Linked DNA regions of Azospirillum sp. TSH100. The protein of the gene in region 1 interacts with the protein of each later gene in a pairwise test. Links are inferred from orthologs where the notes say so. Each region holds a gene or a part of one and is shown on either strand. Other genes may lie near its edges.

Region 1 (3,199 bases):
CCGCCAGCACGAAGCCGTACTGCCGGGCCAACCCGATGGCCTTGGCGAGATAGGCCGGCGTCGCCGCGGCCCCCTGCGGGTTGGCGGGGGTGCAGAGATAGAACAGCGCCGTGCGCTCCAGCAGCTCCGGCGTCAGGGCGTCGAGGTCGGGCAGGAAGCCGGTCTCGCGCGTCGCCGACAGGAACACCGGCTCCGCCCCCGCCATCACCGCGGCCCCTTCATAGGGCGCGTAGAAGGGATTGGGCATCAGCACCGCCGGCTGGCGTCCGGCCTTCTGCGTCGGCACTGCCAGCAGGGCCAGCATGAACAGCGCCTCGCGCGTGCCGGACAGCGGCAGGACCGAGCTGTCGGCGTGCAGCAGCCCGGCCGGCAGGTCGTAGCGGCGGGTCAGCCAATCGCCGACCGCGGCGCGGAACTCCGGCGTGCCACCGACCGGCGGGTACTTGTTCCAGCCTGCGGCGCTGGCGCGCAGCGTCTCCTCGATGATTGCGGGCGGGGTATGCTGCGGTTCGCCGACCGTCAGCAGGATGGGAGCGACATTGGCGCGCGGGGTGATCGGCGCCAGCAGGTTGGCCAGCCGGGTGAAGGGATAGTCGGTCAGCAGGTCGAGCCGGTCGTTGCCGATCGCCTCGCTGAAGACGGCACCGCTGTTGACGCTGAAATCGGTGAGAACCATGGCGACCGCAACCCTCTTCGCACCCCGGATGCCGCACCCCGGCCTGGGGAAGCGGCCACGTCTCGTGAAGGGCGATCCTATCGGCGGGGCACCGGGGGCACAAGCGCCCAGAACCTTTGGGCGTGGCGGGTGGCCGAACGGTCACAGCAAGGGAAGCTGTCCCTCTCCCGGGGCGGGAGAGCGGGTTCCCCATTTCATCCGGACAATATTGACGACCAATTTTCATCCGGGTAAAATAGGCGCATCACAACCGGAGCTCCGACCATGACCGTCACCGCCGAAACCCTCTGCACCGCGTTTCGGGGCGAGCGCCGCCTTGCCGCCGGGGATGCGCTGAGCGTTGCGCGGGCAGTGCGTGCAGCGCTCGACGCGGAACCGGACGGGCCGCCCGTGCTGGTCTTCGACGATGCCACGGGAAAGGTGATCGACCTCGATCTGCGGGGAAGCGATGCGGAGCTTGCGTGGCGTCTATCGCCGCCGCCGCGCGGGCCGGGGCGGCCGAAGCTAGGTGTGGTGGCGCGCGAGGTGACGCTGCTGCCGCGTCATTGGGAGTGGTTGAACGCCCAGCCGGGCGGGGCGTCGGTGGCTCTGCGCAAGCTGGTGGACGAGGCGCGCAAGGGGAGCGAGGCGAAGGACCGCGTGCGCCGGGCGCAGGAGGCCGCCTATCGCGTCATGCTGGAATTGGCCGGTGACCGTCCGGGCTATGAGGAGGCGGTTCGGGCGCTTTATGCGGCGGACCGGTCGCGGTTCGATGCGCTGACGGCCGACTGGCCGGCCGACCTGCGCGATTATGCCGGAGCGCTGGCGGCGGATGCCTTCGTCAGCCCGGGCGAGGGCGGCTGAACAGGCGGGCAGGCGCGCGGACGCGCGCCCGCCGGGTCCGTTCCCGCCGGAAGGAGCGGACCCCGTTTGGCCGGCAGCCTTACAGCGCCTCGGCGTTGGTCTCGCCGGTGCGGATGCGCACGGCCTGGGCGATCTCCAGCACGAAGATCTTGCCGTCGCCGATGCGCCCGGTGTTGGCGGCCTTCTGGATCGCCTCCACCACCTGCTCGTACTGGTCGTCGGACACCGCGACCTCGACCTTCACCTTGGGCAGGAAGCTCACGGAATACTCGGCGCCGCGGTAGATTTCCGTCTGGCCCTTCTGGCGGCCGAAGCCCTTGACCTCGCTGACGGTCAGGCCCTGGATCCCGAGCGACGTCAGCGCCTCGCGCACTTCGTCGAGCTTGAACGGCTTGATGATGGCCATAACCAGTTTCATGTGGCTTCCCCTTAAAGCGTTGTTCCGGCCGCGTGTAAGGCTTTGGCCGCCCCGTTGCGGTACCAGTCCGGCCTGACACCGTACCGTCCTCCCGCCGATGGCCCAAGCCTGTTCGCGTCGACCGCAAAAATCAACGATTACAAGAATCGTGCCGGTTGAAATGCGCTGCAACGATGGGAATATGCCTGTTGATTGGGCGCCCAAAAGGGCGGCATTTGCCCTAAAATCATGCAGCGACAATCTGTCCGGCTGTCTGCACGCGTCGGGCGGGGACTGGACACTGGACAGGACGCCGCAGTGCGACAATTGTCTGATCGCGTCCGTGGCGCCGGCAAGGGTCAGGCCCGGCCGGTCCGCGTGGCGCATGGACGAAAGCGAGAGGGCAGCGAGCATCATGGCCGTACCGGGCACCGAATCGGGCAACGCGACCGTCCCCCCGCTGGGCGGCGACATCACCACGGAGGTCGTGGTGCTGGGCGGCGGTCTGGCCGGGCTGACCATGGCGGCGGCGCTGGCCAGCGCCGGCGTGCCGGTGGTCTGCATCGACCAGGACAGCCCCGAACGCATGGGCGGTCAGGAGTTCGATATCCGCACCACCGCGATCTCCTACGCCTCCAAGATGGTGCTGGAGGCGGCGGGGGTGTGGCACCACATGGCCGACAAGGCCGGCCCGATGCTGGACATCCGCATCGCTGACCAGTTCTCGCCCCTGTTCATCCATTACGACCACACCGAACTGGCGATGGAGGGCAAGCATCAGCCCTTCGGCTGGATCCTGGACAACAAGGACATCCGCCACGCCCTGTTCGCCCGCGCGGCCGAACTGCCGGGGCTGGTCCATCTGGCGCCGGCCAAGGCGGTGACGGTGGAGCGCAAGCGGTCCGGCGTCTCGGTGCGGCTGGCCGACGGGCGCACCGTGCGCGGCCGTCTGCTGGTCGGCGCCGACGGGCGGCGGTCGATGGCGCGCGAGAGCGCCGGGATCAGGGTGCGGCGCTGGTCCTACGACCAGAGCGCCATCATCTGCACCATCCGCCACACCGAACCGAACAAGGGCGTCGCGGTCGAGCATTTCCTGCCCAACGGTCCCTTCGCCGTGCTGCCGATGACGGAGAACCGCTGTTCCATCGTGTGGAGCGAGAAGACCTCGCTGGTCGACACCTATCTGAAGCTTCCCGACGACCAGTTCATCGACGAGTTGCAACGGCGGTCCGGCGGCTATCTCGGCGAGATCACGCTGCTGACCAAGCGCGAGGCCTGGCCGC
Region 2 (3,625 bases), on another replicon or contig:
TCAGCGTCAGCTTCACCGCGTCCGACAGATCGTCGCCGGTGACGAGGTCGGTCACCTGCCACATCAGCGTGTCGTCCACCGACCGCGGATACATCGCGGCAATCCGCAACAGCCGCGCCATCAGCGCCGCCGTCGTCTGCCGTCCCAGCCCGCGTTCGGCCAGCGTCAGCGCGTCGTTCAGCGCCGCCAGTTCCCGCCGTCCCTTCAAGGATGACTCCTTCGCCGTGCGCTCCGCGATCGTCCGGCCGGTCATGACCCGTCTCCCGTATTACGCTCCAAACAGGATCAGTTTGACCACGCAATACTGGTGCCGCTGTGACGGCGGTCACAACCGCAGGCATAAGCAGGGGCCGGCCTCTGGTTTTCCAGTGCGGACGTGCTACCTGAAGGCTTTACCGCTATAGTGCGGCCGTTGCGGCCATATCACGATCGCCCAATCGCCGTCTCAAAAGCCGATCCAAAAGCGAAGGTTTCCCCCGACCGATGCTGTCCCGTTCCAAGGTGCCGTCCCCGCCGGAATCGCCCGCGCCCGCCATCCCGAACAAGCGCGCCATCATCTCCCGCCGCAAGCTGTCGGGGGAGCTTGAGGATCTGGTCGCCGAGCATGGCACCGGCGACAAGCTGCGGCCGGCGCTGATCGCCTGCCTGCGCAAGGCGCTGGCCGAGGGCAGGGCGGAGGTGCGGCAGCGCTTCGACGCCGGCGGGTCGGGCGAGCAGTGCGTGCGGGAGAACTGCTATCTCGCCGACCGGGTGGTCGGCACGCTGGCCGACTTCACCGTCCGCTTCATCTTCCCCACCGCCAACCCGACCTCGGGGGAGGTGTTCGACGTGGCGGCCACCGGCGGCTACGGCCGTGGCGAGCTGGCGCCCTTCTCCGACATCGACCTCCTGTTCCTGCTGCCCTACAAGCGCACGCCGCGGGTGGAGCAGGTGGTCGAATACATGCTCTACATCCTGTGGGATCTGGGGCTGAAGGTCGGCCATGCCGTGCGCAGCGTCGACGAGTGCATCCGCCAGTCCAAGGCCGACGTCACCATCCGCACGGCGATCCTCGAATCCCGCTATCTCTGGGGGCCGGGCAAGCTGTTCGCCGAGCTGCGCAAGCGCTACGACAAGGAGGTCGTCGCCGGCACCGGTCCCGAATTCGTCGAGGCCAAGCTGGCCGAGCGCGACAACCGCCACCTGAAGATGGGCGACAGCCGCTATGTGCTGGAACCCAACCTGAAGGACGGCAAGGGGGGCTTGCGCGATCTCCAGACCCTGTTCTGGATCGCCAAGTATCTCTACCGGGTCGAGGGCGTCGACGAGCTGGTCGGCAAGCATGTGCTGACGCCAGAGGAGGCGCAGCGCTTCGCCAAGGCGCAGAACTTCCTGTGGACCGCGCGCTGCCACCTGCATTACCTGACCGGCCGGCTGGAAGACCGCCTGACCTTCGATGTCCAGACCAGCATCGGTGCCGCCATGGGCTACACCGACCATGCCGGCACCAAGGGCGTCGAGCGCTTCATGAAGCACTACTTCCTGGTCGCCAAGGATGTCGGCGACCTGACGCGCATCTTCTGCGCGGCGCTGGAAGCGGAATCGAAGCGTCCGCCGAAATTCAACCTGCTGCGCCTGGCCTCGGTCGCCCGCCGCAAGGACGTGGACGGCTTCATCGTCGACGGCGAGCGGCTGAACGCCCGCAGCGACAAGCAGTTCAAGGAACAGCCGATCGACATGATCCGCCTGTTCCACACCGCGCAGATGAACGACATCGACATCCATCCGGCGGCGCTGCGCTCCATCACCCGCTCGCTGTCGGCCATCGGCCCGAAGCTGCGCAACGACCCCGAGGCCAACCGCCTCTTCCTCGACATCCTGACCGGGCCGAAGGATCCGGAGATCACGCTGCGCCGCATGAACGAGGCCGGGGTGATGGCCCGCTTCATCCCGGACTTCGGCCGGGTCGTCGCGCAGATGCAGTATGACATGTACCATGTCTACACGGTGGACGAGCACACGCTGTTCGCGCTCGGCATCCTGCACAAGATCGCGTCGCGCGAGCATGCCGACGAGCTGCCGCTCTCCACCGAGGTGATCCACAAGGTCGTCTCCAAGCGTGCGCTCTACGTCGCCGTCCTGCTGCACGACATCGCCAAGGGCCGCGGCGGCGACCATTCCGTGCTGGGCGCCCGCGTCGCCGAGAAGCTCTGCCCCCGCCTCGGCCTGACGGCGGAAGAGGCGGAAACCGTGGCGTGGCTGGTGCGCTGGCACCTCGCCATGTCGCACACCGCCTTCAAGCGCGACCTGGAGGACGACAAGACCGTCCGCGACTTCGTGGCCCTGGTCCAGTCGCCCGAACGCCTGCGCCTGCTGCTGGTTCTGACCGTCGCCGACATCCGCGCCGTCGGGCCGCAGCGCTGGAACAACTGGAAGGCCACGCTTCTCCGCGAACTCTACAACCGGTCCGAAGAACTGATGTCCGGCGGCATGACGGTGGAGGGCAGGGGCCGGCGCATCCAGGCCGCCCAGGCGGCGCTGCGCGCCGAGCTGACCGACTTCGACGACGAGGCGTTCGAGCATCACAGGGGCCTGGGCTATCCCGGCTACTGGCTGGCCTTCGACACCGACACGCTGGCCCATCAGGCCCGCATCGTCCGCGAGGCGGAGCGCGAGCAGCGCCCGCTGACGGTGGAGACCCGCGTCGACCGCGGCCGTGCTGTGACCGAGGTGACGATCTACGCCACCGACCACAGCGGCCTGTTCTCCCGCCTCGCCGGGGCGCTGGCCGCCTGCGGGGCCGACATCGTCGATGCCCGCATCTTCACCATGACCAACGGCATGGCGCTCGACGTCTTCTCGGTGCAGGACGCCGCCGGCGGCGGGGCGTTCGAGAGCGGCGACAAGCTCGCCAAGCTGTCGGTGATGATCGAGAAGGTGCTGTCCGGCCAGTTGAAGCCGCTGAACGACCTGTCGACCCGCCGCACCACCCAGGCCAGCCGCACCCGCGTCTTCCATGTGCCGCCGCGCGTGCTGATCGACAACAACGCCTCGACCACCCACACGGTGATCGAGGTCAACGGCCGCGACCGTCCCGGCCTGCTCTACGACCTGACCCGCGCCCTGTCGAACCTGACGCTTCAGATCAGCTCGGCCAAGGTCTCCACCTTCGGCGAGAAGGCCATCGACGTCTTCTATGTGAAGGACGTCTTCGGCCTGAAGGTGACGCATGAGGGCAAGCTGGCGAAGATCAAGGAACGCCTGTTGAGCGCGCTCGACGACCCCGCCAGCGAAGCCCCGCCCCCGGCGACGGTCAAGCGGACCCGGACGAAGGTGACGGGGGCGTAGAAGAATAAGCCTCTCCCCCCTCGGATACCCTCTCCCGGGGTGGGAGAGGGTACTCTTCCCTCACGGCGCCATGAACACGCTGGCGTGTTTGCCGGCCTCGCCGCTCGCCTGATCCTTGGCGATCACCGCGACGTCCGTCGAGCCCGACTTGACCGCCGCCGGCGGCACCTTCACGAACACCCGGAAGGTCGCCACCGAGTCCGCCTCCGCCTTCAGCGTCAGGCTGCTGCCGCTGCCGGCCGCCTCATCCCCCGCGACCGACAGATGCGCGTTGCCCAGACCCTCGAAGCTCACCAGA

What was found. The genes of interacting proteins can lie anywhere in the genome.
Region 2: the proteins of glnK (region 1) and E6C72_RS11685 interact in binary tests that used the Escherichia coli proteins (3 or more experiments, as listed by UniProt). The link is inferred for Azospirillum sp. TSH100 from one-to-one orthologs.

What each region holds. Positions count from the first base shown.
Region 1 is NZ_CP039638.1:237,063-240,261, forward strand. What follows is about bases 269-3,199. They hold glnK (P-II family nitrogen regulator), read right to left. Parts: upstream 1,938-3,199; coding sequence 1,599-1,937; downstream 269-1,598. Other genes in these bases: E6C72_RS26455 (aminotransferase class I/II-fold pyridoxal phosphate-dependent enzyme), read right to left, coding at 269-676; E6C72_RS26460 (DUF2239 family protein), read left to right, coding at 941-1,519; E6C72_RS26470 (UbiH/UbiF/VisC/COQ6 family ubiquinone biosynthesis hydroxylase), read left to right, coding at 2,332-3,199. Outside these bases: more of E6C72_RS26455, read right to left, coding at 1-268. UniProt on the Escherichia coli protein: Involved in the regulation of nitrogen metabolism. Regulates the activity of its targets by protein-protein interaction in response to the nitrogen status of the cell.
Region 2 is NZ_CP039634.1:2,464,598-2,468,222, reverse strand. What follows is about bases 171-3,527. They hold E6C72_RS11685 ([protein-PII] uridylyltransferase), read left to right. Parts: upstream 171-483; coding sequence 484-3,327; downstream 3,328-3,527. Other genes in these bases: ccoG (cytochrome c oxidase accessory protein CcoG), read right to left, coding at 3,388-3,527; E6C72_RS11690 (hypothetical protein), read right to left, coding at 171-253. Outside these bases: more of E6C72_RS11690, read right to left, coding at 1-170; more of ccoG, read right to left, coding at 3,528-3,625.